Regions from separate parts of the Rossellomorea vietnamensis genome, predicted to be linked through region 1. Evidence: predicted binding sites of a transcription regulator. Region 1 holds the regulator's gene; each other region holds the start of a gene.
The links. The regulator LexA, encoded in region 1, represses DNA repair genes until DNA is damaged. The targets are predictions, from matches to a motif close to CGAACATATGTTCG.
Positions count from the first base shown of each region.

Region 1 (8,088 bases):
TGAATATCAAAATCAGGATCCATTTCAACATATCTTCTGTGGTCAACGAATGTGCCTTTATCCGGTCGACCACGATCCCTACGATCTTAGGTGGGATCAATTGAAGGAACGCCACCAATAATAGAAGGATGGTTCCCGTTATATATGACTTTTTCTCCTGAAGAAAAAACCATTTCAAATCATAAAAGACTTTCATACTGTCTCCCCCGCCTCATGATTAAATCGACTCTTTATTTTACCAAATTTCATAATAATGAGAAATCTTTTTTCAGAAAACGTTTCTAGGGACTATACGAAAGAGCCTCCCTAATTAGATAAGGGAGGCTCTTTCGTATAGAAATATTTTAATGTATTTGAACAAATGGTTCCTGGTCCACTTCTTTGACGATGGTGGCTTTAAGGCCTTTAGGGGTTTTGACATAAAGGTAAACCGGTGTGTGAGGGAAGTAATCGACGATTTCAGGACCAATCGCCTGGGCAAACCCTATTAATTCGGTTTCTTTCACCATTCCTGTATGTACATCGATGACCAGTTTATTTAGCGTTTCCTTCTGATACAGTCCTTTACCGACAAACTCAATATCCTGATGAGAGAAATACTTTGACACATAATCTTCCAGATCCCTGATTCGGTTATATAAATCGCGGTCTTTCTCTTCGCCTTCATCACTCGGGAAGTAATAATATTTGTCGGAAACATCGTCCCACTTTTTGATTTTCCTATCGTTCTCATCTAAATAGGTCGTGGCAATATAGTTTCCTGGAACAACACTGTTTAAAGGTTGTAGTTTGAAAATCGAAATCATGATGGGTACATTCTTCAATTCTTTGTTTGCCCTAACACGACTGGCGACTGTACCGGCGACTTTCTTTCCGTATTCTTCCATCATCTTCTCGTTAATATTGGCTTCGTCAAAATGCATCAGCTTCTTATCATCTTCCACCCTGATATAATCAATGGAATTCATCGCAAGGCCAAGGGAAATCCCCTTGATCTTCCCTTCTGAATCTACATAATTCTGCTCATGAATATAAGCAAGGTACATTGGATTTTTCTTTTCCATCTCCATCTGCTGTTCCCATGTCATATCATCGGTGATCTTCAATTCAGGGTTAAGTCCTGCCTTATTGGTTTTAGACTTCCTCCCTAACCATGAGTTTAAATTCTTTAAATACTGCCCTTCCTGGTAGACATATTTTTCAGGGGAAAAATGTTCAGTGGATAAAGACATAAGGCCCGTCTCAATTTCATCCATATCACTGCGGTTATTGATCGTCATTGTAATCAGGCCGCGATTCACCGATTTTTTTTCTTTGTTTACTTTATAGTTTAAATATTCACGTGCATCGCTTGCTGCACTATTTTGAATTTCAAGCGTTTCTTCATCTATCACTTCTTGAGGCTTATTGCTGCATCCGGCAATAAGAATCAAAAGGGACAGAGATACAATCATCCATTTTTTCATATGACTCCCTCCGGATTATATTTTATCATACATTACATTTCAATCCGCCTGATAATCTTTAAGTTTTTATGAATTCACGAAAATAATCCCATTATCCTACCTGATCTTTTAATATCTCCCCTACACTTCATGAAATCAGGATGCCCGAACAATAGAAAAAGCACTCATCACCTGAGTGCTTCCACCTATTACTTCATGTTCTTATTCATTGCATTCATCATTTGATTGATTTTCTTCTGGGATGGTTTTTGCCCCATTTGCATCATCATCATGCGTAACATTTGCTCGTTAATTGGTGGATTTTTCTTTAGGTAGCTCATCATATATTTACGAGCAATGAAAAATCCTAGTGCAACTCCGGCAAGTAATGCCAGAACGCCTACTAGAATAAGTAATCCAGTCGTTCCCATACTCTTACTTCCTCCTTCATGTTGTCCTTTTAAAAGTGTACTAAACCCTGAAACATTATACAATATTTTGGTCTAAATTTCATATTAATATATAAACTTTCTTTGTTTTATCGGTTTTAACCAGCCAAAACGTTCATTTTTGATATCCATTGCCAGTAGCTGGCCCATATTCCTCCGTAAAATTTCAAAAAAGATATATTCAGATTCATCGTGCCCCCAGGCATTCAAAGACATCGACTTTTCATTCAAGACGAGTGTCGCCCCTGATTCTTCTCTTTCGATTGTCGCAACGGAGTTTATCCAGGCTGCCCCTTCAACCTTCGTGATTTCATGCTGAAGGAGTCTTTGGGTAGGAAGGTATGGAATCGGTTTGGTAATGTAATCTACTTGTTTCGAGACGATATCGTGAAGATCACCTGTACTCGCTTCCCAATCAGAAAACAATTGATAGAACATTCTTTCACGACCATAGTAATGTTGAACAAACAACTCTTCAATCCAATAGATTTGATAATTTCGCACCATTACTCCCTCCTACCTTTCTTTCATATAGTATAAATCAACTAGAAGGGAGTCATTGTCATAAATTGTTGAAAATCTGCACTAGTTTTGTCGAACCTATTCTATTTCCCCTGAATGAAAGGGGTGTATCGAAGTATTTACACGTTACTTGTTCTATACCCAATCTCTTCCACCTTTACTCCTATTGTACTCGCACAAAAGAAAAAGGCCAACTCCTTAGAGAGTGTAAGGAGCCGACCTTTTCCATTCACGATTATTGAAGTAAAGCTTTGATTCTGGATACTACATTTTCAGAAGTGAATCCATATTCTTCCATTACTTTAGCTCCTGGGGCAGATGCACCATAACCATTGATCGCCAGGATGTCACCTTCATCGCCAACGTAGCGATCCCAGCCCATTGGAGATCCCATTTCGATAGCCAGGCGTTTTTTCACGCTCTTAGGCAGGATGGATTCTTTGTATTCTTTTGATTGCTTTTCGAAACGATCCCAAGAAGGCATGCTCACAACTGAAACACTGATACCGTCTTTTTCAAGGGCATTTTGCGCTTCTACCGCAAGATGTACTTCAGAACCAGTTGCAATCAACAGGGCATCAGGCTGTTCTTTACCTGAAGCAGAAACCACATAAGCTCCTTTATTTACACCGTTATAGGCTTTATCAGCCGTACCTTTAAGCGTCGGAAGGTCCTGACGGGACAGAACAAGCATCGTAGGCTGATCTTTCGATTCTAACGATAATCTCCAGGCTGCCGCCACTTCATTACCGTCACCAGGGCGAATGACTGACAGGTTAGGCATTGCGCGAAGGGAGGCAAGCTGTTCAACAGGTTCATGGGTAGGTCCGTCTTCTCCCACAGCGATACTATCATGTGTGAACACATATGTCACAGGTAAGCCCATTAGAGCCGCCAGACGGATAGCAGGTCTTAGATAGTCACTGAATACGAAGAATGTGCCACCGAATACATGAAGCCCTCCGTGTAGAGCCATACCATTCATGGCACCACCCATACCGAATTCACGGACTCCGAACCAGATATTTCGGCCTTCATAGGATTCAGGCATGAAATCTTTCTCATCTTTGATCATCGTTTTGTTGGAACCGGCAAGGTCAGCGGAACCACCGATGAATGAAGGAAGATTTTTGGCGATGGCGTTTAATACTTCTCCTGAAGAAGCTCGGCTTGCCAATGCTTTTCCTTCCTCATATACCGGGATGTCTTTATCCCATCCTTGAGGTAGTTCGCCTTTGATCGCCGCTTCTAATTGAGTGGCCAGTTCAGGATGTTCCTCTTTGTATTTAATGAATTGGTTTGCCCAATCTTGTTCTTTCTCAGAGCCAGCTTGTTGGATTTTTTCCTCAAAGCGGCTGTAAACCTCATCAGGCACGTGGAAATCCTGATCGAATGTCCACTTGTAGGCTTCTTTGGTAAGCTTCATTTCATCTTCACCCAGAGGTGCACCATGAACGGCAGATTTACCTGATTTATTCGGGGCTCCGTAACCAATGACTGTCTTAACTTCAATCATTGTCGGGCGGGATGTATCTCCTTGGCCTTCTTCGATTGCCTTGGATATTTCATCTAGATCATTTCCATCTTCAACACGGATATACTGCCATCCGTATGATTCAAATCGACCCTTAACACTCTCAGAGAAGGACTTATCCAAGTCTCCGTCAAGTGAAATATCATTGGAATCATAAAGAACAACAAGGCGTCCTAATTTTAGATGTGCAGCCAATGAAGCAGCTTCAGAGGAAACACCTTCCATTAAGTCCCCATCCCCACAAATGGAGTATGTAAAGTGATCGACCATATTATATTGGTCTTTGTTATATGTAGTGGCCAAATGTCTTTCAGCTAATGCCATACCTACTGCCATTGCAATCCCTTGTCCAAGCGGACCAGTTGTTGCTTCTACACCAGGAGTGTGTTTGTACTCGGGATGTCCTGGAGTCTTACTTCCCCATTGGCGGAAATTTTTAAGATCTTCCATTGAAACATCGTACCCAGAAAGATGAAGTAGGCTGTATAACAGCATAGAACCGTGTCCCGCAGATAAAACAAAACGGTCGCGGTTGAACCATTCTGGATTTTTAGGGTTATGATTCATGAATCTTGTCCAAAGTGCATACGCCATTGGAGCTGCCCCCATAGGCATTCCCGGGTGCCCGGAACCTGCTTTTTCAATCGCATCGATTGATAATGTACGAATTGTATTAATTGCTAATTGATCTGTGTTATCAAACATATGTCAGACATCCTTCCTTTTAATGTACCTTATTAATATTAATCTTCTTTGATAGTTTATACAACTATCTTGAATGATAACATGACTTTATGATCGTTGAAAATAAAAAAACCTTTAAATATCATAAGGGAGGAAAATGAATCAAAAAACTTCCAGGACCTTTCAAAGTTGGCCTGGAAGTTTTTTGATTAATGCATTTTTTTCTTAGTCTGTATATCTTGGATTTTTTTAGGTGTTACTTCATTTCCTTCAGGATCAAAGATTCTTGTATTTTCAATTGTTCCCTTCATGGATTGACGGAACGTTTCTAGATATTCTTTTCTAAGTTTGGTCTGTTCTTTCGCTTCCTGTTCAGTAAGTCCGCTACTTTTGGACTTTTTGGCAAGTTCATTGATTCTATTCATTTTTGATTTTGAAAGCATCTATAAAAACTCCTTTATTGCATAGTTTGCAAAATCTAAAACATTCTAAAAGCAGTGTATCACACTACCGTCATGTTACTAGAATAAAGGAGATAAAACAAGGGTTATGCATGATCACGGGACGACATATATTCCTTGAAGCGTCTATGTACGGTAGCTTTGGATACATCGTATCCGAATCCCCTGAGAGTAGCTGCAATCTCCGCGAAGGTTAGTTCATTTTTCCTTAATCGCACGATTTCCTCGACCGGCACTTCAATGCGTTCCCTTCCTTCTACATTCCCTTTATTTTTTAAATTTTTATGAGGCTGAAAGCCATTTTCAACAGCCCGCTTCATGCCCCGCTTAATTTTAAGGTTATGAAGCTTACGTTGATATTCCTCAACCATGCTGACTATGTTGATGACCATAGAATCGGATTCGGATAAGTGTAATTCACCACTATGAGTCTGACTGATGATTTTCACTTCTTCTTTTAACAGACAGTGGATAAGGGCGATCTTGGCATTTCCCCTGCCGATCCTTGTTTCGTCCTGAATAAGCACTGCCTCGATTGATTTATCCCTGACCAGGTCCAAAAGTTCCAAAACACCTGGACGGTCCAATTCAAAGCCACTCGCCTGATCCCTGATGACCGAACTTACTTCATAATGATGTTCGTTTGCCAATTTAACGAGTTCTTCTTCCTGCCGCTCCAATGATGTTTCCTGTGTGTTTTTCTTGGTACTTACCCTGCAGTATATGACTGCTTTCATCTTCTATCCCTCTATTCTTCGTTCATGACCAGTTCGAAATCTGATTGAGTTGATATTGTTGGATTTTCAATCGGTAACACAAGTGATTCACCAGGTTTGATGGCAAAAGAGTTTAATTCGTTCTCTTCCCCAACCCAGGCGATAAATTCTTCCACTGTCATAGAATATTCTTCATTATACTGTTTGGCAATAGTCCAGAGAGTATCACCCTCCTCTACTGTGATACTTTGGTAGGAAGGTTGATTTGTCATATTGATTAATAAATAGCAAGATGCTGAAAGGACTAAAACAAATAATATAATAATGTAAGAGAATCGATTCCAAATATGTGTTAACATAAAATTACCCCCCATACGAATGTTTGTTCTGTTTTGTTATTTTCATTGTAATACGAACACTCGTTTGGTGTCAACAAAATTCGAACTTATGTTTGTATCAATAATCGTGACATGCTATAATGGGAACATAAGATCTATAATAGAGGTGCGTGAACATGACAAAATTGTCGAAGAGACAGCAGGACATACTACAATATATTAAAGTTGCAGTCAGAGAAAAAGGGTATCCCCCTTCCGTACGTGAAATCGGGGAAGCCGTCGGTCTTGCTTCCAGTTCCACTGTACATGGACATTTAGCGAGGCTTGAAAGTAAAGGTCTGATCCGTCGTGATCCGACTAAGCCGAGAGCGATTGAAATTCTGGACCTTGAAGAAGATACGATTCCGCGACAACGTGTAGTAAACGTTCCTTTAATCGGTAAAGTCACAGCAGGTCAACCGATTACGGCTGTTGAAAATGTGGAGGAATTTTTCCCATTGCCCGAGCGGATGGCCCCTTCGGATGAGCAGGTCTTCATGCTTGAAATCATGGGAGACAGTATGATCGAAGCCGGCATATTGGATGGGGATTTTGTCATTGTTCGCCAGCAGCAGACAGCGAACAACGGAGATATCGTCGTTGCCATGACCGATGAAGATGAAGCAACGGTAAAGCGCTTCTTCAAAGAAAAGGATTATGTACGTCTGCAGCCAGAGAACTCAACAATGGAACCAATCATTTTGCGAAACGTCTCCATATTGGGTAAAGTGGTAGGGGTGTATCGTCAAGTTCATTGAAAATGGCATCGGTATGCATAGGGCATTCCGGATCCCATTTTCAACCAGTTCTCATAATAATGAAAAAGCCTGAGGTTGGAAGCCGAAATTTCCATCCCCAGGCTTTTTTCATATCGTTTCCTTCCCTGATTCCCCTCTGAGCCTTAACTTCGTACAAAAAACCCTCAACGATAGATCGTTGAGGGTTTCTGGTTATTAATACATTTGAATGTATTGTTCACGTTCCCAAGGGTGTACTTGTGTACGGAACATATCCCACTCGATTTCCTTCGCTTCCACAAAGTGTTCGAATATGTGTTCGCCAAGGGACTTAACGATGACTTCATTCGTTTTTAATGTTTCAAGAGCCGCATGTAAAGTTGCAGGAAGATCCACGATACCTGCTTCCTCACGCTCTTTTTTGTCCATGACATAGATGTTGCGGTCAATCGGCTTAGGAGCCGGTAGGTTATTCTTGATTCCATCTAATCCAGCCGCAAGTAATACAGCCATAGCAAGGTAAGGATTTGCTGCAGGGTCGACGCTGCGGACTTCAACGCGTGTGCTCAAGCCGCGGGAAGCCGGGATACGGATTAACGGGCTACGATTACGCGCAGACCAGGCAACATAGCAAGGTGCTTCGTATCCAGGTACTAAGCGCTTATAAGAATTTACAGTCGGGTTGGTAATCGCTGTAAAAGCAGTGGCGTGCTTAATGATACCAGCAAGGAATTGACGCGCAGTATCGCTTAGTTGCAAGTCACCTTTTTCATCAAAGAAAGAGTTCACTCCATTTTTGAACAGGGACATATTACAGTGCATTCCTGAACCATTAACACCGAATAATGGTTTCGGCATGAATGTAGCGTGCAAACCGTGTTTACGGGCAATCGTTTTAACTACCAGTTTGAATGTCTGAATATCATCACAAGCTTTTAATGCATTTGCATATTTGAAGTCGATCTCATGTTGGCCAGGAGCTACTTCATGGTGAGATGCTTCGATTTCAAAGCCCATTTCTTCAAGTTCTAAAGCGATATCACGACGGCAGTTCTCCCCTAAATCGGTAGGGGCGAGGTCGAAATAGCCACCGTTATCATTTAATTCCAACGTTGGTTCGCCATTTACATCTAATTTAAAGAGGAAGAATTCCGGCTCTGGCC
Region 1 covers NZ_CP104558.1:786,791-794,878, forward strand. The annotation lists gene N5C46_RS04170 (ABC transporter transmembrane domain-containing protein) at 1-196, opposite strand, end outside; gene N5C46_RS04175 (CamS family sex pheromone protein) at 345-1,466, opposite strand; gene N5C46_RS04180 (YneF family protein) at 1,655-1,876, opposite strand; gene sirA (sporulation inhibitor of replication protein SirA) at 1,961-2,398, opposite strand; gene tkt (transketolase) at 2,652-4,655, opposite strand; gene N5C46_RS04195 (DUF896 domain-containing protein) at 4,844-5,077, opposite strand; gene N5C46_RS04200 (YneB family resolvase-like protein) at 5,182-5,832, opposite strand; gene yneA (cell division suppressor protein YneA) at 5,844-6,170, opposite strand; gene lexA (transcriptional repressor LexA) at 6,326-6,946, shown strand; gene glnA (type I glutamate--ammonia ligase) at 7,142-8,088, opposite strand, start outside.

Region 2 (8,088 bases), 570 kb from region 1:
CTTCCAGAAGTTATCGAAGGTGGGGTTATCCCAAGTGAATCCTCCTCTGTTGGTGAAGATCTTCCGTTACGGACATCCTACAATGCTTGAACGCCTGTCGATGCTTGAGGAATATGAAGCGGAGAAGAAAAAAGAGTAAAGAGAAAAAACCGAGTCAAAGTTAAATTGACTTGGTTTTTTATTTTTGAATGAACGTCGTAAAATATGTAACCAGCTATAACTTGAAAATAGAAAGTTACATAAATTATTTTATCTAAATTATAACTTTTATGGTAAAATAAGTAATGTTACTTAAAGTTGGATGGAGAGGTGGTAGGGGATGGAAGGAATCATAAACCAAAAACTGTTGTTGTACTTTAGTAAGATTGCTTTTACTATGTTGGTGTTAGTGGGATTGCCATTTTGGAGTTATCTCGAAACTGGCCGCCCAATGATGGAATGGTCATTAATCATTGGAATATTGATCACTTTGATCATCATTTATGCTTACGGTGGTGGTTATCGGTATCAAAGGATCCAACACATGTTAAAAGGGAAAAAGAAGAAGAGATTCTATCACTCGATATCATTTTGGACAGCCTTAATTTACACTGTAGTCGTATTCTATTTAACGATAAAAGTTTATGGGGACATTTTCCATTGAAATCTTGAAGGCATAAAGAAAAAGGCCTGGTCACCCACTAGGCCTTTTCTCTTTTGCTGATAACCAGGTTTTTCGCTTTTTCCGTCATATAGGCGAAGATCACATCTTTGTGGTGCAGGTTGGAGTTGGTTAGCTGCGTTTCCAGCCATTCCTTCGATTTTCCCAGGAGCTTCAAATTCCTGGTTTGGATTTTTCCGTCCACTATGACTGAAATCGGCAGGCCTTCATCGTCGATCTTCAACTTGAGATGTTCCACTGTAACCGGCGTATTTTCCACCTTGGGTATAATACTCACTTCACCGATGGGCTCAAGCATGGCGTAGTCCACATCTGAAATCTTCGGGTACCCTTGAGATCTTAGGATGGATGATAATTGAATAAGTGAGATTTTTGATTTCTCCAGATTATCCTCCAATATCTCCCCGTTTTTAATTAACAAGGTCGGCTCTCCCAGGAAGAACCGGTTTCCCCATTGACTTAACGTCAGGAATGAAAACAGCACATGGAGCCCGACAAGAAAGACGAGGGCTGTGATGGTCGGCCAGAATTTGGTTGAAATCAATGGCTCAGAGGCAATGGTCCCGACGATGATGATGGCCACCAGGTCATAAGGGGTCATCTGGACGATTGTAGACTTACCCATCAGCCTCATAGCCGCTATGGTGATCAGGTAGAGGACCAGAACTTTTATCAATAGGATCATGATGATTCGCTCCATCGTGTATAGATTCTCCATTAGGATTAGCCAATGGGGAGGAAGTCATGCACGTGAGGGACCAAAGGCCCGTCCGATAAAAAGGGAATGGCTGACTCGGAAGGTGGAGTCAGCCATTTATGATTATCCGTAACTTACGTTCAATTCATTTAATTCCTTTGATAATTTCATGAACAGTGCTTTATCCTTAGTATCCAGGGCGGCATCAATGTCAATTAAGAGCTTGGATTTCTGTGTCATTAAGATGCTTTCATGCAGGACCATATCGATATAAATTTCCATTACGCTTCTTTCAGCGGCTTTCTTCCGGGTCATGGCAGCGGCTTTCATCATTTCTGTATAGGACTTTTTGCTTTCCATATACGTCACCCCTGAATTCTTTTTATTAGTATATGGGGTAAGTAGTAAAAATTCAACCAAAAAATTAAATATTCTGATAATTTTTTATTCATAGAACAGTGGAAGGGAATAAATATCAGAATTTTTAAAAATATGAGAGACAACCCTCGAAATTTGTGGTATTATTTTGGTGAAAAATGTAAATGGAGGCGATGAAATGAGAGAAAAATCTCGAATTATAGAAGAATATGAAGTGAATCCCCATACGATGATCCTTCAGCCTATGGAATATGGCGCCAGGACATTTACGAAAATAATAGAGGTGGATGACGTATTGATTTCTCCGTTCAAACCCTTTGATATCCTCAAGAAAAGTTGTGAATTCTTTGGCTGTTCTTATGAAGGCAGGAAAGAAGGTACGAAGAAACTTACGGGTATCATCTACAAAGCCCCCATCATGGTCAACCCTGATATGTCCATTTATCTATTCCCGACATCATCTCCAGTAAAGCAGGAATGTGCATGGATTTCCCACTCCCATGTCCGGGGATACGAACGGTTGACAAATGGATCAACACGAATCTTCTTACAAAACAATGAATCCTGCACGGTGCCCATTTCTTACAGTTCTTTTGAAAACCAAATGCTCCGCACCTCAGATCTGCGCATTGCCTATACACAGCGGATCGCCAAAATGGAAAGTAAATATAATACGAAGGTCCAGAGTGAAATGAATAATGTAAAAACGTTCTATTTGAATCGACATATACACAAAACCGATGCGTGAGCCACTGTCACGCTTCTTTTGTTGTATCTGCCTTTGTTTCCGTGAAACGGCGGAACAGATAATGTCTCATTAAATCCTCCACCCGGTTCCGGAGGCGTGGATTGAAGTAATTATGATGCTCTTCATATCCCTTATACAAAAACATGTACATCGTGAAAGCATCATCCGATTGAATCCGCTCCACCTTCATCTTATTCGTCCTCATATACTTTTTAACGTGGGCCAGTTCTCCCTGAATGACCTTCATCGTCTCCTCGATCATCTCTAAATACGGTCTCTTTAATTTAAACGGGCTGCTGTCGACGACTTGCAGGTCGCGATTCAATATCGTCAGCACCATGGGCAGATAGATGGCCTGCTCCAAAATATTCCGATCGGTCTCCGGTATCCTTGTCATATGAAAAGACTCCTTTTCACTTTGGTATAGAACATATGTTCGTATTTCATATTTTACGTTGATTTCAATTTACTTTCAATAGGGAAAATTGTAGAATTTGAATTTGTTTCTATTATGAAGGGGATCGCAGGTTTTTATCCGTGAAGGGATTCGTATTTTCAATGTCGAAAGGATAAAGGGGACAGAATGAAAGGAAGGTGCCGTAAGATGAATAAAAGCATGACCATAAAAGACCTTTATGAAATAAAGGCTGTATCGGATCCAAGGCTCTCACCGGGTGGAGATGAAGCTGTATTTGTTCAAACGGTGATGTGTGAAGAAAAAGATGAATATTTCTCAACCTTACATAGTATCGACCTAAAAGAAAAATCCATTCGTCAATGGACGTTTGGGGAACAGCGAATTTCGTCACCAAGATGGTCACCTGATGGAAAAAGGATTGCTTTCATCTCCAACCGGTCCGGTGTGAATCAGCTCTATCTCATCCGACGGGATGGAGGGGAAGCAGAGCAGGTCACGGACTGTCGGACTTCGGTCTCGAATCCTGTGTGGTCCCCATGCGGTGAAAAGATTGCCTTATCCATTCGCTTAGAAAAATGCGGAACGTTCGATCACAAAGAAGAAAAAGAGGGAAAATTAAAACCTTTTGCTACAACAAGCATGAAATATAAAAGTGATGATCGCGGCTTCCATGATGATTCATATTCACAGATGGCATATGTGAATGTAGATACGAAGGAAATGAAAAGGCTCACGGATGATGAACATGACTACACGCTTCATTCATGGTCCCCGGATGGAAAGTACCTTGCCGTATCGACAGACAGGAAAGAAGACAGGGACTTTTCATTTCAGTCCGATTTATATCTTTTTCACCTTGGCACTAAAGAGATGAAACAAGTGAACGGAGAGCAGGGATACTACGGGGAAGCAAGCTGGTCCCCGGATAGCACGCGCCTCGCCTATATTGGTCATAATCGTGAATTTGAAAACGCCACACATAATAAGATATATATTCACGAACTTGAGACAGGATACTCCGTTTGCCTCACTGAAGGAATGGATGTGCCGGTAGGGGATTACCTTAACAGCGACAGCATCCAGGGCTCGTCACGTACGGGGATACAGTGGTCTAAGGACAATGAAAGTTTTTACTTTCTGGCATCGGACTCGGGGAATACGGTCCTCTATTATGCTCACATCGAGGGGGCCATTTATCCTGCACTCTTACAGGAAGAGCAGCATGTCTACGGCTTCGACCTGGATTCGGACCGCCAAACCATCCTATTGGCCATGAGCAGACCGACAGAACCAGGGGAATTGTATACACTGCATGTCCCAACCGGAGAACTCACCCCCATCACCCGTTTAAACGGGGATCTGCTTGCCGCGAGGGAACTGTCCTCTCCGGAATCGTTCATGTACAACGGGGCAAAAGATTGGCCGGTCCAAGGCTGGATCATGAAACCTGCGGGGTTTGAGGAAGGAAAGAAGTATCCCCTTATTGTCGAAATTCATGGCGGTCCTCATACGATGTACGGAAACACATTCTTTCATGAGTTCCAGGTCCTCACAAACTCAGGCTATGCTGTCTTATACGTCAATCCCCGTGGAAGTCACGGCTACGGTCAGGAGTTCGTCGATGCCGTAAGGGGTGATTATGGCGGCGGGGATTACGAAGATATCATGAAGGCAGTGGATTACGCACTGAAGGAATTTCCGTTCATCGATGAATCCCGCCTTGGCGTGACCGGTGGAAGCTATGGTGGCTTCATGACCAACTGGATCATCGGTCACAGCGACAGGTTCAAAGCAGCTGTGACCCAGCGATCGATCAGTAACTGGATCAGCTTTTATGGAGTAAGTGATATCGGATACTATTTCTCCGAGTGGCAGATCCAAAGCGACCTTGGGGACGTTGAAACTCTGTGGAAGCACTCTCCTCTCGCCTATGTGAAGGAAATGGACACTCCTCTATTGATCCTTCACAGCGAAAAGGATTACCGCTGTCCGATCGAGCAGGCAGAACAGTTATTCATCGCATTAAAACGGGAGAATAAAGAGGCGAAGTTCGTCCGCTTCCCGGAATCCAACCACAATCTCTCCCGGACAGGAAAGCCATCCATGCGGGAAGCCCGTTTGCAGGAAATCGTCGACTGGTTCGGGGAGCATTTATAGAGTTTGGGAGAACTGTCATTCCGGTGGGGATGGCAGTTTTTTCGAGGGAATCGGAGGAGGGAGAGGGGGAATGGCCACTCCTGAAAAAATTACCGTTCCGCATGAGGTTTACAATCCCCCGCTTTAGGAAAACGTGTATTAATAAAAACGACACGTCAAATTGCAATATGGAAATCCTGTTCCGGTGTGATATGATGAGAGAGTAAGAAGTGAAGGCGAAGTTCATGGTCGTTTAAGGGGAAACATATAATATGAATATCAATACGATAAAAAATTGGTTTACGCTTGAAAATATGATGGATTTGATTCAGCAATATCGTTCATTTGGACCGATTCCCGGAATCCTCCTCCCGTTACTTGAGGCATTTCTTCCATTCCTGCCCCTGGTTGTATTTGTGACGGCCAATGCAAATGCATTCGGTTTATGGTGGGGCTTTTTGTTCTCATGGATCGGTGCTACGCTTGGTGCCCTGATCGTCTTTCTATTGGTAAGGAGATATGGGGAGACAAGGGTCTTTCGCTTCTTGAGGAAGAATAAGCAAGTGAATCGATTGACAAAATGGGTAGACAGGCATGGGTTTGGACCGCTGTTCATCCTCTTGTGTTTCCCGTTTACTCCGTCTGCGGTTGTAAATGTGGTGGCAGGGTTATCCTCCATCAGCATCGCTCAATATATGCTGGCAGTGGTAACGGGGAAAATGGTGATGATATTCACCATAAGTTTTATAGGATATGATATTATATCATTAGTTAAACAACCAATTCGTACTGTAATCGTTGTGGCTATTATTTTTGTGTTATGGTTTGTCGGAAAAAGAATTGAGATACATCTGAATAAGAAAATGGAATTAGACCAACGAATCGAACGGAAAAAGCAGGAGGAATCAAATTGAGAGAAGAGGTAAAAAGAGAAGGACTTGAATGGATCAAAGCCTTGGGAATTGGATTAATCATATTCATCATCATTCGAACCTTTCTCTTCTCCAACTATGTGGTGGAAGGCGAATCGATGATGCCGACACTGCAGGATGGAAATAAACTGGTTGTCAATAAAATCGGCTATCATATAGGAGAACTGGACCGCTTTGATGTAGTGGTGTTCCATGCAAATGAAAAAGAAGATTATGTGAAGAGGATCATTGGTTTGCCTGGTGATAAAATCGTATACAAAGATGACAAACTTTATGTGAATGGGGAGTACTATCCAGAACCCTATTTAGAAAAATTCAAGCAGGAGTACATCGGCAGTAAGCTGACGGGTGACTTTACCCTGCAGGAAATCACAGGTGAAAAAACAGTTCCTAAAGGTAAGATCTTCGTTCTCGGGGACAATCGCCGGGGAAGTATGGATAGCCGCTATTTCGGATTTGTGGACCGTGAGCAGATTGTCGGGAAAGTGGACCTTCGCTATTGGCCGATCAATGAATGGGATGTACAGTTTAGAAAATAGAACGGAAAAGAAGGCGCCTCATGATGGGGACGCCTTCTTTTTTGCCGATTATGTACTAGTTATCCACCTTTGCCATAAATATGATAGAATAATAAGAAAATTCGTTCGTTTTGAGGGTGGTTATGTGACAGCGGAAATTCCAATTATTGAAACCAAATTTGTGCCGCCTGTTGTCAAGGATTCCTACATTAGGCGTCCAAGCTTAATGAAAAAGATGAGAACGGTTACAGATTACAAATTAGTGATCGTCCATTCGGGAGCAGGCTATGGGAAAAGTACGGCCATCAGCCAATTCTTACAGGATGTACAACCAGAATATTGCTGGTACTCCATCACACAGACCGATGATGGACTGATCCCTTTTGTCACCAATATCGTCTATGGAATCCAAAAGCAGATCCCACATTTTGGAGAAGAACTAAGAGAGATGCTCCGGTCTATGGGACAATATATGAAGGAAGATGATATCCACCGGTTAAGTGCCCTGTTTATTAACGAATGCATGAAAATCCCCCGCTCCTTCACCATCATTGTAGATGACTATCATCTTGTGGATCATTCCTTTCTCATCAATCAATGGATGGAGAAAGTCATCGAACATTTACCCGGAAATATTCATTTCTTTCTTTCTACACGCACCAAACCTGCCTGGTCCTCATTTATTCAGCTTAAGATATCCGGTCAACTGATGGAGATATCAGAAAGTGATTTGTGCCTCAGGAAAGAAGAGGTGGAGCTACTATTAACGGGGTTTCATGAAACCCTCATCCCTGAATCCCAGCTCGATGCCATTTATGATTTGACCGAAGGCTGGGTCATCGCAGTCAGTATGATCCACTCGCAGCTTAAGGAAAATCCGGATATCCTTACGGTGGAAAAGCAGCATTCCTCCCTGGAAGAACTCTTTCATTACCTGGCCCAGGAAGTGCTCTCCAAGCAAACACCAATCGTGCAACAATTCCTTAAGCAGATTTCGATCCTGGATGAAATCAACGGAAATACATGCGAAGTGATCTTTGACCTGCCGGGATCCGAACAGATGCTGAAGCAGCTATCCGAAAAGAATGCTCTCCTACAGGAAATGAAAGGCTCTCATCACTTTCGTCTGCATGCCTTGTTCCAAACATTTTTAGAACGAAGATTGAAAGAAGAAAGCCCAGGGCTCTATAAGGAACTTCATTTGAAGTGCGCCCGATTCTTTGAAGGGATCGGGAAATGGGAGAAAGCCATCTTCCATTATTTGAAAATGGGGAATATCGAGGCAGTGTCCACGATCCTCGCCAAAGAAGCTGAAGGGATGATGAAGGGCGGGCAGCTCGAAACATTGGGGGATTATTTAAAAGGCATCCCGGATCATGTAAAGGATCAACATCATTCCCTGTGGTTTTATCAAGGTGAATTCTTTCGCTATCGTTCATTTTATGAAAAAGCAGAAAAAGCTTATACGAGGGGAGTAGAGCTGACATATAATGATCCGATTATGTTGAGTAAAGCATATGAAGGAATCGGAAGGATTTATTTAGATACGATTCAACCGGGAAAAGCGCAGCGGTTTTTACTTAAGGCCATTGAATGCCTT
Region 2 covers NZ_CP104558.1:1,352,664-1,360,751, reverse strand. The annotation lists gene N5C46_RS06980 (M48 family metallopeptidase) at 1-139, shown strand, start outside; gene N5C46_RS06975 (hypothetical protein) at 320-643, shown strand; gene N5C46_RS06970 (DUF421 domain-containing protein) at 681-1,361, opposite strand; gene N5C46_RS06965 (IDEAL domain-containing protein) at 1,482-1,718, opposite strand; gene N5C46_RS06960 (competence protein ComK) at 1,915-2,484, shown strand; gene N5C46_RS06955 (YhjD family protein) at 2,492-2,881, opposite strand; gene N5C46_RS06950 (S9 family peptidase) at 3,089-5,059, shown strand; gene N5C46_RS06945 (TVP38/TMEM64 family protein) at 5,311-5,952, shown strand; gene lepB (signal peptidase I) at 5,949-6,509, shown strand; gene N5C46_RS06935 (AfsR/SARP family transcriptional regulator) at 6,715-8,088, shown strand, end outside.
Region 2: N5C46_RS06955 (YhjD family protein) is a predicted target of LexA. The motif match lies at 2,910-2,923, and genes of this name have one in related genera.

Region 3 (8,088 bases), 1.8 Mb from region 1:
GATGGACGGTTCATCCAGGATATATAGCACCCCGGTCAGACGGGATCCGATCTGAGTGGCCAGGCGAATCCGCTGTGCCTCCCCGCCTGAAAGCGTCCCTGCCGCACGGCTGAGTGTCAGGTATTCAAGACCTACATTTACAAGGAAGCCAAGTCGTTCACGGATTTCCCTGAGGATCAGGTTGGCAATCTTCATATCTTTTTCGGAGAGTTGGAGTTTTTGGAAGAACTCTTCTGCTTCTTCAATCGAAAAAGCTGTCACTTCGCCGATATGAAGGGAATCCACCTTCACGGCGAGGCTCTCTTCTTTCAAACGATGGCCGTTGCAGGCAGGACAATCCTGCTGCGCCATGTATTTTTCCATCTGCTCCCTGATATAATCCGAGCTCGTTTCACGGTAGCGTCTTTCCACATTCGGAATGACCCCTTCGAAACGAAGATAGTTCTCCCGGACCTGGCCGAAATCGTTCTCGTAACGGAAATAGATTTCATCCTTACCGGATCCATAAAGGATCTTATCCATCTGATGTTTCGGGATATCCTTTACCGGGATGTCCATGGGAATCTCATAATGGTCACAGACCGCTTTCAACAGGGATGGATAATATTGAGAACTTGTCGGTTCCCACGGGGCGATCGCATGCTCATCAAGGGTACGGTCCCAATTGGGGATGACGAGTTCTTTATCCACCTCAAGCTTGGTCCCCAGTCCGTCACAACTTGGGCATGCCCCGAATGGACTGTTGAACGAAAACATCCTTGGCTCAAGTTCCGTGATGGAAAATCCACAGTATGGACAGGCATGATGTTCACTGAATAGAAGCTCATCTTCCCCGATGACATCGATGATCACCTGACCATCCGCCAGTCTCAGTGCCGTTTCAAGGGAGTCGGAGAGGCGGGCTGCCACTCCTTCCTTCACAACGATACGGTCGATGATGACTTCGATGGAGTGCTTTTTATTTTTCTCCAATGAGATTTCTTCACCAAGGTCCTGTACCTCGCCATTGATGCGAACACGTACGAACCCCTGCTTCTTGATGTCTTCCAGTGTCTTTACGTGGGTGCCTTTCCGGCCCGAAACAACGGGTGCCAGTACTTGCAGCTTCGTTCTTTCAGAATATTCAAGGACCCTGTCCACCATCTGTTCAATCGTCTGGGAAGTGATTTCGATCCCGTGATTCGGACAGATCGGTTTTCCGACCCTCGCAAACAGCAGACGAAGATAGTCATAAATCTCCGTTACGGTCCCAACCGTTGAACGGGGATTGCGGCTCGTCGTTTTTTGATCGATGGAAATCGCCGGGGATAACCCTTCGATGGCATCGACATCTGGCTTATCCATCTGACCGAGGAATTGACGGGCATAAGCAGAAAGGGATTCGACATATCGTCTCTGTCCCTCTGCATAAATGGTATCAAAGGCAAGGGAAGATTTCCCCGAACCAGACAGTCCGGTCAAGACGACCAGTTGATCCCTAGGGATGTTGATATCTATATTTTTTAAATTATGAGCCCTTGCTCCTTGTACGATGATTTGATCCTGCGCCATAATTCGTTCATCCTTCCGCCTTGAGCTCAAGAATGGTATCACGAAGCTGTGCTGCACGTTCGAAGTCCAGTGCCTTGGCCGCTTCCTTCATTTCCACTTCCAGGCTAGCAATAAGTTTTTGTCGCTCCGGTTTAGACATTTTCGAAACCTTTGTCTGTTCTCCTTCATAAACCCCTGCTTCTTCAGCGGCATGGGTCGCCCGGATGACATCCCTGATTTCTTTCTGAATCGTCGTCGGGGTCACGCCGTGCTTTTCGTTGTATTCCTGTTGTATCGTACGGCGACGTTCGGTTTCATCCAATGCTTTTTGCATGGAGTCGGTGATTTTGTCTGCGTACATGATGACTCTTCCGTTACTGTTACGGGCTGCACGTCCGATCGTCTGGATCAGGGAACGCTCCGAACGCAGGAAGCCTTCTTTGTCAGCATCTAATATGGTGACAAGTGACACTTCAGGTATATCCAGACCTTCACGGAGTAAGTTGATCCCGACTAACACGTCGTATTTCCCCAAACGCAGATCCCGGATGATCTCGATACGCTCCAACGTCTTGATTTCAGAATGGAGGTATTGAACTTTGATCCCGATTTCCTTCAGGTAGGCAGAAAGATCCTCTGACATTTTCTTCGTTAGCGTCGTCACGAGAACCCGTTCGTTTTTCTCGATCCGTTCATTGATTTCACCTAAGAGATCATCAATCTGCCCTTCAATCGGACGCACTTCGATGACCGGATCAAGAAGTCCCGTCGGCCGGATGATCTGCTCGACCATCTCAGGACTATGCTCCAACTCATAAGGTCCGGGAGTTGCTGAAACGTAGAGAAGCTGCTGGGTTTTCTTTTCGAACTCTTCAAAGCGAAGAGGACGATTGTCCATGGCTGAAGGCAGACGGAATCCATGGTCCACGAGCACTTTTTTACGTGCCTGGTCCCCGTTGAACATTCCCCTGATCTGAGGAAGCGTCACATGGGACTCATCCACTACGATCAGGAAGTCATCAGGGAAATAGTCCAGAAGCGTATAGGGGGTCGATCCTGCCGGTCTTAATGTCAGGTGGCGTGAATAGTTCTCGATCCCTGAACAGAACCCCATCTCCCTCATCATTTCCAGGTCATAGCGGGTACGCTGTTCCAGCCGCTGAGCTTCCAGCAGCTTGTTCTCTTCCTTCATGATCGCCAGCTGTTCTTCCAGCTCTTTTTCAATATTCTTGATGGCAACCTGTAATTTCTCTTCACGGGTTACGAAGTGGGAAGCCGGGAAAATCGCGATATGATCACGGTCACCCATGATTTCGCCGGTGAGGGCATCCACTTCACGGATCCTGTCGATTTCATCCCCGAAAAATTCCACACGCATACAGTGTTCATCACGGGAAGCCGGGAAAATTTCCACGACGTCTCCGCGCACACGGAAAGTCCCGCGCTGAAAGTCGATGTCATTTCGTTCATATTGGATATCCACAAGCTTGCGAAGCAATTGGTTCCGTTCAATTTCCATCCCGGTCCTGAGGGATAGGACGAGCTCACGATACTCTTCCGGATTACCTAAACCGTAAATACAGGACACGCTGGCAATGATGATGACATCTTTCCGCTCAAACAGGGAAGATGTGGCAGAGTGTCTCAATTTATCGATTTCATCATTGATGCTGGCATCCTTTTCAATGAAGGTATCCGTTTGCGGAACGTATGCTTCCGGCTGATAATAATCATAGTAACTCACAAAATATTCAACGGCATTGTCGGGGAAAAACTCTTTGAATTCACTGTAGAGCTGTCCCGCCAATGTTTTATTATGGGCGATGATGAGGGTCGGCTTTTCAACCTGCTTGATCACATTGGAGACGGTGAAGGTCTTCCCTGTCCCTGTCGCCCCAAGTAACGTTTGATGCCGTTTTCCTTCATTTATGCCCTGTACCAGCTTCTCTATGGCAAGGGGCTGGTCCCCCTCTGGTTTATATTTGGATTTGAGCTCGAATTGATCTTTCACCGTGAAACCTCCTATAATAAAGGACTGCTACCTTGTATTTACCTACTTATACCCATCTTAAACACTGCACATTCATTTATACACATTCTACCACATTTCCTTCCTTATTAACCAATAATAAGCGAACAAAAGTTCGTTTTTCTTTTTGAGGGACGGACCTCCAAATCTATCAACACTGTGGATAACTTTCCATTTTGAGAAAGAAACAGCTGAGAATTTTACATTCGACAGAGCCGAGAGTTATGACCATCTTTTTTCGACACCATTCGAACATTTCTATGCACAACCTGTGTATAACCATGTGCATAAGTTAGCTTTGCTTGTGGAAAATACGTAATCTTATACACATTTCGTCAAATTTCTTGTGAACAAATCCCCTGTATTCGATTTCAAACTGTGAATAACCATGGGAGATGCTTTGTTATTCACATAATTCACTCTTTATCCACAATTCAATCATTTCTCCCCTCATTTCCACTTTCATGAATTATTCATCTAGGCATATATCCAATAATTGATTGACTATTCAGTCTATTATTCTATAAGCTTTTTAATAGATTCAGCTAAACTACATAAGCACAGGAGGAATGTATGAAAAAATCAAAATGGTTGAAAGTTGCAGGCAGTCTCAGTTTAACGGGGTTCTTACTAGGTTCCGCCATGACACCATTGTCCCCATCCCTTTCTTCTCAAGGAATTGCACGTGCGGCCACGGTGGATTCATCCGAATTACAGAAGGCATTCCGACAAGCCGCTCAAGAATTTGACGTACCCGTTGAAATACTCCTTGCAGTGGGGTATAACATGTCGTTATGGGAGCATCACGGCGGTAAGCCAAGCGCTTCCGGCGGCTACGGGTTGATGCATCTGACGGATGTCAATGTGGACAACTTGGAAGGTCCTGACACATCGGACAATCCGCTTCATATGTTTCTATCAGGAAAAGAAGACGCTCCCATGCAGGGTGTTGTGCCAACTGGGAAGCAAGCAGATATTTCTCTTTCAGATCCTTCCCTTCACACATTAACCGCAGCGGCGGACCTGCTCTCCCTCCCATCCGGGGATCTAAAAAAAGATCAAAAACAAAACATCCGCGGAGCTGCGGCCTTACTTGCAAAATATGCGGATCAGACGGTCGGTAAAAAGCCGAAGGGCCTTGACGATTGGTACGGGGCCGTGGCGAAATACAGTGGTTCTTCCGACGAGGCGGGAGCAAGGGATTTTGCCGATCGAGTGTATGAAACGATCAACAATGGAGCGGCGAAACAGACAGAGGATGGCTCTTCCATCCATCTCGCTCCAAAACAGATCACTCCCGATAAAGAAACCATCAATCCATTACACTTAAAATCAGACGGCGAAGAAAACAAGGCCGATTGTCCGAAAGGCCTTGCCTGTCATTATGTCCCGGCAGCTTACAAGAAAATCAATCATGACGGAACATTCTATGAGTGGTCTTACGGCAACTACGACAAAGCCAACCGTCCACATGATAACCAGGAGATCAAGTACATCGTCCTCCACGATACGGAAATCAGCTATGATCTAACCAAAACCGTGTTTCAGCGGGAAACGACCCAGGCTTCCGCCCACTATGTGATCCGCTCTTCAGATGGCGATATCACTCAAATGATTGATAATAAAGATGTAGCATGGCATGCGGGCAACTGGTATTTCAATTCGAAGAGTATCGGGATCGAACATGAAGGAATCGCCATTGAAGGGGCAGACTGGTACAACGAGCAGCTGTATCATGCCTCCGCACGTTTAGTAAAGCATCTGGCCAGGGAGTACAATATCCCATTGGACCGGGATCATATCATCGCCCATGATGAAGTGCCGGGTACATCCGCAGCCAGACAGTCCACCATGCACTGGGATCCGGGCCCATTCTGGGATTGGGCACATTATATGAAGATTTTGGGGGCACCACTTGAGTCGGGGAAAAAGCAAAAAGACGTAGTTCAGATCAATCCAAACTTCAACAAGAACATGCCGGATCTTCAGACACCGACCGGTGAGCCCGTTCCAAAGCAATCGGCAAACTTCGTCTATCTGTATAGTGCACCAAGCTTTGATGCTCCCCTTATCAAAGACGCGGCACTTCCGAATGCCCATCCTTTAGATGCGTCGAATTGGGGAAATAAGGCCGTAACAGGTCAAACGTTTTATAAGGCTGAAGACCAAGGGGACTGGACAGCGATCTGGTATGGAGCCCAAAAAGCGTGGTTCTACAATCCAAAAGGAAAAAACACGACAAAAGGTTCAGGGATCGTCATCACTCCGAAAGAAGGGAAAACAGAAATCCCTGTTTACGGATTGGCTTATCCCGAAGCAGAAGCCTTTCCTGACGGCATTCCGGTTAGAGGGATGGATGTCCTTCAATATACACTCACGCCGGGACAGAAATATGTCGCCACCGAGAAAGTGAAAGGAAGCTATTACAGCGCACCTGTTTATACGTACAATCCGGAGACGACCCACAAGATCGTCTGGGGAGACGATGAATTTTATCTGATTCACCTCAATCACCGTCTTGCCTTTGTAAGAGCGGAAGATGTGGATGTTGTGGAGAATCCCAAACATCAGCATCACCATAAACGATAAAAAAACAAGGCCGTCCGAAAAGGATGGCCTTGTTTTTTGTCGTGCCTATGCACTTCTCTTCGCTTTTTTCATCATCCGGTCACTATACCAGAATCCGGCGGTGAGCGATGCCGCGTCTATGACTATGAGCAACCAGGAGTCCGTATATCCCTTCGACACCGAAGCCGCTATGAGGGCAACGGTCAGGATCAAGCCGACATAATGATTATACGTCACCCGTGTGAACAGAACGACAAGCAATCCCGGTAAAAATAAGCCTAAAATAATTTTGGACACGTTCAACTCTCCTTGTAAATAAGGGAATAACACATATTCTACCGAAGTTTCCCCTATCTGGAAAGGGGGTTCTTATTCTTCAGCATCCCGGATCAGTTTCTGTGTCCGTTCTTTCAGCTCATGATGGGGGATGAATTTCTCGGACAGCATATCAGGAAGGATGTATTCTAAGAAGTATTGAACGCAATCCATGTCCTTATATTTTACGATGGTGGTCAGTGCCTCCTGATAGATTTCAATAAACAATGGTTCAGGATTTCCTTTTTGGATTTCACCAAAAGACTCATATAAAAGGTCGATTTTATCTGCGACGGATAAAATCCTTCCTTCCAGTGTCTCATCCTTCCCCTCTTTAAACCGTTCCCGGTACACTTCCTGGAATTGCGGCGGGAACTCCGTTGTGATGAATTTATTCACCATCTGATCCTCCACCTGGCTGAAGAGCTCCCGTAATTTTCCCGAAGCATATTTCACAGGTGTTTTGATATCTCCGGTGAACAGTTCTGCATAATCATGATTCAATGCTTTTTCATAGAGGGCTTTCCAATCCAGTTCTTTTCCGTTCTGTTCCTCCACCGTCCCAAGAAACTGGGCGATTTTTGTTACTTTAAAGGAATGGCTGGCCACATTATGCTCGTGGTATTTGAAGCGACCCGGACAGCGGATGAGCGTCTCGAGGTCTGATAAGCTTTTAAAATAATGATGAATTCCCATGGTATTCTCCTCTCACTGATTATCTTTATTTTATGAAAATAGTATCAAGGAGAGTCGGCCGATGCAACGATTGGTGGCTTATCCTTTTCTACTTCTCTTACTAATATGGTATTTTACGGAGGAATGATACGTGAGGATTGCCTGTCCACATTTTTTTAAGATAGTAAGGTTGATAAAAACACTCCCTCATCACGCGAGGGAGTGTTTTTCACTTTATATGAGACGCACGGAAACGACGCCGGTGATGTTCTTCATTTTTTGTTTCACTTCGGCCTGTTCATCGTCCGCCAATTTCTGGTCAAGGTCGATCATGGTGTATGCCCACGTGTTCTTACTGCGGTTGATCATATCGGCGATGTTGACTGCGTAACCTGAGAGGACCGTGGCGATTTGCCCCACCATGTTCGGGATGTTCTGATGCATGACCGTCACTCTCATCTTTCCGCTGTACGGAAGCTCGACGTCCGGGAGGTTGACGGCATGCTTGATATTCCCGGTTTCAAGATAGGTTTTCAGCTGTTTGGTGGCCATGATGGCACAGTTTTCTTCCGATTCGACGGTAGAAGCACCTAGATGAGGGACCGGCACGACATTTTTCATGGCAAGGACCTTTTCATTCGGAAAATCCGTCACATATTTTCGCACGATTCCTGATTCCAATGCAGCGGCCATGGCATCTTCTTCCACCAGCTCACCCCTTGAAAAGTTCAGGATCGTCATTCCTTTTTTCATTTTCCCAAAGGCACCTTCGCTTACAAAGCTTGCCGTTTTGTCCGTGAGAGGGATGTGCAGCGTAACGAAATCACATTCTGCCCACACTTCTTCAATCTGATGAGCCCGCTTCACATCCTGGGATAAACGCCATGCAGCATCGACGGAGATAAATGGATCGTAAGCGACTACATCCATCCCGAGGGCAAGGGCATCGTTGGCGACGAGGACACCGATCG
Region 3 covers NZ_CP104558.1:3,474,460-3,482,547, reverse strand. The annotation lists gene uvrA (excinuclease ABC subunit UvrA) at 1-1,551, opposite strand, end outside; gene uvrB (excinuclease ABC subunit UvrB) at 1,559-3,541, opposite strand; gene N5C46_RS17720 (N-acetylmuramoyl-L-alanine amidase) at 4,133-6,148, shown strand; gene N5C46_RS17715 (CsbA family protein) at 6,194-6,424, opposite strand; gene N5C46_RS17710 (HD domain-containing protein) at 6,497-7,138, opposite strand; gene N5C46_RS17705 (phosphoglycerate dehydrogenase) at 7,352-8,088, opposite strand, start outside.
Region 3: uvrB (excinuclease ABC subunit UvrB) is a predicted target of LexA. The motif match lies at 3,664-3,677, and genes of this name have one in related genera.

Region 4 (8,088 bases), 840 kb from region 1:
AAAAAAATGAATTTGATTATTAAAAGTAATATTACCTTGATTTACAATTTCTTTTAATAAAGGGTTCATCATACGCTCCACTATTTTCACAGCACTGTTCACTTTTTTAAAAAAGTCTTTTATTATCTGTTCATCATCCGTTACAGCAAATAGTCTTAAACCAAATTTTCTATCTGTGAAAAGAAATTGGACACCACGGAATCGGAAAGGAATTTCATATAGGACCTTCTCGATTGGCTTATATTCATATTCGAATTTTTTCAAATAAGCAAACATAAAAAAAACCATATAACTAGAGGGTAGATTAACATCCATATACTTAGCAGTATAGCTATCTATTATTATCCCCTTACCACTCCTAAAATTTTCAAATCCTTTATCTTGAAACTCTTTAGTGCATTGCTCAAATGAACTCCATAAACGTGGACTTTCTTTTCGGAACCTATTTATATATGTTTCCAATATTATCACCCTACGATTTAATTATTACTCCTTATTTTAACATCCATTACAAAACTTAAAAACTATGAAATTACTCCTATAGGAGGTGTCTTGCACTAGCAATAATCCACTTTAACTAATTAAGTTTTTTCTTTCGAAGTTGATATTGCTATTAAAGAGGAGATTGAGGAAATAAACAAGCATTTTAAGTACTTAGTATCTAAGCAGCTTAAACAGATAAAAAACAAGAACCAGGATATCCTGGTTCTTGACTATCAATTTAAGGTTAATTCATTCCTTCGAATAATATAATTGTTATCTATTTTAGCCTTTTCAAAAATTATTTCCATCGAACCTTTATATTTAGAATTCAATTTATTAGCATTATTAATAATCATAGCTTTAATTCTGTAATCCGGATCTTCAATTAGTTCAGATAATTCACTAACAATTAAATCATCGTAACCTTTTCCTATCATTAGAAATAAGGATTCAATTGCATGGTACCTTAAATAAAAATCTCTATCCCTTGATTTTGATAAAATTACATGTAAAATAATTTGAGCATTTGGAATCTCTTTTTTACTCTCGACATGATAACTGATAAACAACTTTAATGATTCTAATAATTTTATATTTTGATATACATCTTCTTTATTAAAAACTGATAGTAAGAGTAATAACTCTTTATCTTCAGAAACTGAGTTTGCAATAAACCATATATACAAATATAGTCTAACAGTTAGTTCAGAATCTTTTTCGAAAATACCTTGATATATGTTTAACACATTTTTAACGTTACTTTGGATCTCTATATTTAGTGCTTCCCAATCAAATTCAATTTTGTCCTCACGGTTATTCATCAATTTTAAAGCAAATAAGAGTTCTAAACCATCTAGCTTTTCATTTGCATATTGCTTTGGATTGAGCAAAGTGTCTTTAATACTCTTTATTACCTTTGTAAAAAGTGGTTGTGGGAGCACAAGATTTGAATACGATATAATATTTTTTATTATTCTATATGGGGAAGTTGCAAAAGTTCCGTATACTCCATTTTTCCCTAAGGTTTTGTTTCTATTAACCATTTCTTCTACATACTTTTTAATGTAATTACTATTTTCCTCTAAGGATAAATCAAATACTTCTAACTTGTATAGGTTGTGAAATTTTTCCCACTCTTCTTCTATTGTCTTATCGAACTCACTAAACTCTACGAATTGCCTTCTTAGACTTATTATTAAACTCTGAAAGAACCTAGAATCCTTAAGTTGATCTTCTTTTAATAAATCTAGTATTAATTTCTTTAATTCTCTTATATGGTGTGCATTCACCTTCCAATCAATACTCTTAAGCAAATCAAAGACATTATCGTAAAATCTAAAAAACTTATTTTTTATGATTTGAATTAAAAAAGGCAAAACCTTGTTAATATCTATTCTTCTGATATTTCCTTTTAATGCTTGAAAAATAAACGACCAGTTTCCTACTATTGGTTCGGAATAAAGCCACTTATTCAAGATAATAAATATTTCGTCTTGAATGTTGTCATAGTCCTTATCCCCAAAGTAGTAACCAAGGTGATTAAACAAAACTAATTTGGTTTTAGTTCTATCTCCCTCATATGGTATGGAATTAGATAACCTATACAATTCATATATTTTTTCAAAGCTACACGAAGATAAAATTTCACTGTTATTATTGCAAATATGTTTAATGTTTTTATAATCTTGATCAAGAATGCTAAATCTCAAATACTCAAATTTTAATTGGTATTCATCATAAATTCGTGAATAATGCTGGAAGATATCTTTCAGTAAGCTATTTGTGAGTGATATATGGGTTAATGAACCATAAATAATAGCAATATACAAACTTTTTGCTACATCTTCAAGGAGATATTCTATTTTAGACCCAATCGATGTACTGTAAGGACTTTGAATAGTGAACTTATTTATGTCTTTAAGAATTTCATTATTGATATTCTTTTGCACTCTATCTATAGCCGGAAAATATAATAAGTGACTATTATCTTCTATTTTTTTTTGGGCATCAGAGATAAACACCTGATTAGAATTGTTCATTTTTTTATTTTCAAAGTTTCTGATATCTATAAGAATGTCGTCTCTAATCCACTTTTCTATTTTTAGTTCCTCAATTTGGGATACAGCTTCACTTAATTGAGAAATTGCTTTTTCCATATCTCCTTTATAATACCACTCAATAGCTTGCCACCTTTTATTAATTACTTCTTTTAAATTACCTTCGTACTTATTATTAATAATAGTCATTATCAGCGAAAAGTTAATCTTTGAAATTTCGCCTTCTCCTATTAGGTATTTCGTTAAATAATAGGAGAATTCATCCATTTCATTATCGGGTTCAATCTGTTCATTTTTTTTAAATATAATATTTTTAAATAATTGAGTAGTCTTAGAAAAACCAGTTAGCTCTTTTTTCTTGATCAGACTTTTTTCCACTGGTGTAATATTATTTATATACTCTTGACCGTTTTCATCTAGAGTTCCCTGTTCCTCCAACTTTATTAGTCTGTTTTTACAATATTCATTGTAAATATTCACTATATCATTCATAACGCTTTTAAAGCCTGTATCAATAAGCTCCTGGATATTATTTACGACTTTGTATCGAGCACCATTTGGCCCATTTAATTCCTTTTGTATCTCACTTTCTTTTTTTAAAGGGTCATTTAAAAAAAGATAAATGGCTTTTCGACCAATCTTCCTTGCATGCATCCATTCCTTCATAACTCCTTCAGGAATTTTTGGTTCTTTATTGTCAATTAGAAATAGCACAACATGACAGTCCTCTAACTTATTCAAATACTCATCCCTTGCAGTTACTGAAGCCGCATCTCCAGCTTCAAAAACGTAAGTGGTTATAAATCCGGTGTTTTCTAATAAGTTTTTAAGAGCTGCCCTAATAATGTCATATGATTCTACTCCGCATTTAGAACTAATAAAAACATTTATTTTGTCTTTAATGAAAGTCACAATAGGTCCCCCTTAATAAATAATCCTGTCTAATTCTATAAGAGCTTTTCTGTCTTGCTCATTAATTAACTAAATAAAGATCATTTTGGCCCCCGTCTTTCCAAATACCTGGGGTTTTTCCTAGTATCAATATAGCACAAAATAACCACTAATCTAATATTTACCTGTAAAAATATAGGTTGTATAATCAAAAAGGCTCCCTTGAGTAGGAGCCCGATTCTGAACCAGAATGAAATTACCTATATATAATTTTTTTAGTTCCTTTAAATTCTGTATCATTCACAACAGGAAAAGCAACTTTCCATAATTCAAATACATTGTGATTAGATGCATCGCCACCTTTATTTAACTTAACGATATGAAACCCATATTCATCCCCACACCTCTTAAGCGTTCTTTTAGATCGGTGTGAATACACCTTTCCAGTTTCGGAGATATCGTATAGTCCTTCATAACCTATAATCGGTTTATATATTTCCTTTCTCATAATTCTCCTCCAGTATCTTAGTTTAAAAAAGCTCCTATCCTCCATTGATTCCATTGATTTTTCTTCATGCTTCTACCTGGAACAACACAGTAGTCATTAATAACTGTTTCTTGTCCTATGAACTCGATTGGCAAATCATAGTAGTTACTTAAGACATATTTTGCGATAAACCTACGTGCTTCTTGAATGCCATTTAATGCTCGGTTCAACTGGATTTTCTCTCCTTTATAAACTTTATCTAAAGAATAATTCTTTGATACTCTACTTCCAGTGATAATGAAATGTAGCTCGTTTTCCTTGTTAATCTGACTAATAATCTGTTTTGGCATACCTGAGGACCGCCTTTTTGATTTAAAGCTAGGGATTACTTCAATAAAGGATTGGACTAAATAGAAGAGCACCGGGTCATTTAACTCGATTTTTTGCAAACTATCCTTAACATCATTCCAGTTGTATTCGAGAACTTCAGAATCTTTGCTGGATAATAATTTCTTGTGGGCTGAAATTTGCCCCTTATCTAGGGCTCCTCTTATTTTAAATTCAAATAGTAAATTAAAATTCTCACCGTAAATCCACGCATCTGGTATGGAACCTGAGTTATCTTCTAACTTAGATGCAGTAGCAATGTTCTTGTACGGAGCTATACCAATGATATACTCAAAAGGTTTCTCCTCTTGGGGGCAAATTCTTTTCCTTGTCATAATTAATACCTGTTTAAAATTAAGGTTTATAGCTCTTTCCTTCAACAAATTTTCTAAAAAAGGTTCAACAACTTGGAAATTATTATAACTAAGGATTGAGGCTAATATATGAGTATAATGATCCTCTTCTTGGCCTTGATATTTAAAAAGGTTCATGTTTCCTCCTAATGAGAGCAAAGTTATTTTGAAGATTTCTCCATCAACTTCATCAAATCACCTTTATTAAGCCATGGCCTTCTTCTATGCAACATTCTATGACAATTTGAACAGACCAAAATTAAATCTTGTAACCTTGTATTATTCTTCTCAGTATATTCAGATACCGGTATAGTATGGTGACATTCAATGAAACCTTTCCCAATTTCTCCGTATGTTTTGAAAAAATCAAACTGGCATATTTCACAATAAAGTTCATTATTTTCGAGTGCCTGTTGTTTTTTCTTTTTAACAGCCCCAACATTTCTTTCTCGCAATTTATGAACTCTAAATAGGATCTTTCCTTCAGGAAAAACTTCTTCCTCTTCTTCGTTAATAGGAAATTTTATTTCTTCCTTCTTAGATTCAACACTTGCTTTAATGTTTGTAGCTAAATCTCGAAGTTTTGATTTATTGGAATAAAATTCATTCCATACGTCTTCTTCTAATTTTGATCCTCTTTCTAAACCCTTACCCTTATAATTAGGGTCGAGCCTCAAAAAGTTGCTCATTTTCATATACACACCATTTGGGTTTCTGAAATTTACGTATTCAGGTGAGATGCCATGTATAGGAAGTGAATTTAGTATTTTGCTTAGTTTCAATACTTCTTGGTGCTTTGCACTTATTGTGTTGGGATTATGTCTAAAGTATAATTCCAAAGCTAAAATTAACTCGTCTCTCTCCCATTTAGGGTTCCTCTTTTTCACTGTATTAGGTTTCTTAATCTGTTCCTCTTTATTGAAATTCATTAATCCCCATACTCCATTTCTATTTCATTAAGCCTTATAAACGATTTTAAAACACTGGATAAATTCAATGTCACTAAAGGGAAATACGCTTTTTAAATTGAACATTTACATCTCATCTTAATGAATCCATCCTCCACATAAATTCTCTACAAAGTCAGTCCATTAAAATGTGGGTTCTGACCAGAATTACGAACAAAACTTCTAAACTCAAACAAATAATTATTTACTTCCATGAGTGATTTTACATCCTTATACTTTTTCTCTTTATTAAATTCAGTAAAGTACACTAAATAACTATCATTTAAATTCTTAAAACCTAATTTTTCGCCTTTTCCAAAATGGGGGTAAGCTTTTTGATTGTTTGCTTTCTCCCAATGAGGATAATCATTAAATCGCTTAGTATCAGAAAATGCCATATTTATAAATCCCATTAGCATGTCTCTAGATCTATAGTATTTTTTCTTAGACTCATCTTTAAAAAAGTTGGTATTTTGTTGAAATTCATATCTTCCGTAATTAACTTCCTGTTCAAACATTAAAAGTGATAACGTTGTTAATGCATCTCTCTCATCATCGTCTTCAATTAAATCAATTATGTCATCACCTCTCCATATTCTAAGACAGTTAATGTAATTTGAATGTTCTAGCAAGTCTAGAATTAAATTATAATGAGTTGCATCCCCACCATATAAATTGTGATATCTATTTCCAGTAGAAACATAAAAATCAAACAATGATTGTTTTGCATTCCAAAACTGATTATTAGAATTAGGTTTTACTAAATTACTTAGTTTTTCTTCCAACTTTTCGTCATAAAATGTCCTTTTCAAATAAGAAATATATTTAACAGTATTGTTGAAAATGTTCTTCGATATTTTACCCGTATAACTCCTATATTCAATAAAGAAGACCCCGTATTTTTTTGAATCGTAAAACTTGAATTGAGGCTTAAAATAGTATGTGTTATCTAGGGCTTGGTAACGGGTAAATAATATCTTATCTCTAAATTGCTCATCTATTTGGGTTAACCAATAATCAGTATTAAAATCTTCAACATTATTGAATTTCATTAAAACTAATTGATGGTAAGATTCATGTAACCTCAACAATACTTCAGTATATTTTTGATAAATCATTTTTTCATCGCCAACTCTCAAAATGTTCTTTATGTAGTTTTTCACAAAGGAAAATATTCCAATTCTATAATAATACATTTATACCATTTTTAACATAGCTAGAGATATCTCATTCTATTCTCCCAACTAAACCTATTCCCCATTTTTATACCTTCATAAATGTTTGGATAATTTTACGCCTCTATTGCTTTTTGTTGAAAATACGAACATATGTTTGTATAATGTTACCGAGGTGAGCAAAATGTACCAATTAACATACAGGACCACCGGATTAGAAGATTGGGTTTCTAGGTTCTACATGAAGTTAGGAATAACCACCCCAAGTTTAATAAGTGAGGAGCGAATATGTAGGTTCCTAGGCATTTATGTAAAGAGAAAACCTATCCCAAGTAGCTTCCATGTCATCGGTAGATATCAAGACATTGTAATCGATAGTAGAGAACCTATTGAAAAACACAGAGAAATTTTCTTTCATGAGTTATGCCATATCTTGAGGCATTCCGGAGTTCAAACCATTATGCCAGCTTCTTTTAGAGAGCTCCAAGAATGGGACGCACATCATTTCACTCAATACGCAGCTATCCCCTATCACATGATCAAATACATTCCCCTGAATGATTGTGATGTTATTAAACAAATGTCAGATATATTCCTTGTCTCTCCAGAACTATGTGAGGAACGATTGGAGCAGATTATTCGAAGGAACCATCTGGCAAGGAACTTTTATTAAATTACCAAGATCGCTATTTTTTTGTTCATAATTTATGAGTAATTTAGTTTTAAAGGAAGTGATTGTATGAAAGCAGCAGTATATGTACGTGTTAGTACAACTGAGCAAGCTTCAGAGGGATATTCTATCCGGGCCCAAACAGACCGCTTAAAAGCGTACTGTGTCTCCCAGGGATGGGATATATTCGAAATCTATATTGATGATGGATACAGTGCTAAAGATACGAATAGACCGAATCTGGAAAGAATGATGAAGCACATTGAGCAAAATTTAATTGATTGTGTCTTGGTTTACCGCCTGGATCGTTTGACGAGATCAGTTCGTGATCTATATAACATTTTGGAGACCTTCGATAAAAACGATTGTAAATTCAAATCAGCCACAGAAGTATACGATACGACCACTGCAATGGGTAGAATGTTCATAACTATAGTAGCTGCATTAGCTCAATGGGAGAGAGAAAATACCGGAGAAAGAATACGCATGGGTATGGAACAAAAGGCTCGTGAGGGGAACTGGGTGATTAACCAGGCGCCTTATGGATATGACTTAGATAAAGAAAACAAGTCGCTTAAAATAAATGAGGAGGAAGCTTTAACTGTGCAAAGGATCTTTAATTATTACATTGAGGGTAA
Region 4 covers NZ_CP104558.1:4,461,755-4,469,842, reverse strand. The annotation lists gene N5C46_RS22910 (hypothetical protein) at 1-462, opposite strand, end outside; gene N5C46_RS22905 (hypothetical protein) at 717-3,452, opposite strand; gene N5C46_RS22900 (NUMOD4 domain-containing protein) at 3,688-3,939, opposite strand; gene N5C46_RS22895 (hypothetical protein) at 3,957-4,796, opposite strand; gene N5C46_RS22890 (HNH endonuclease) at 4,820-5,587, opposite strand; gene N5C46_RS22885 (hypothetical protein) at 5,734-6,768, opposite strand; gene N5C46_RS22880 (ImmA/IrrE family metallo-endopeptidase) at 6,965-7,453, shown strand; gene N5C46_RS22875 (recombinase family protein) at 7,520-8,088, shown strand, end outside.
Region 4: N5C46_RS22880 (ImmA/IrrE family metallo-endopeptidase) is a predicted target of LexA. The motif match lies at 6,927-6,940, and genes of this name have one in related genera.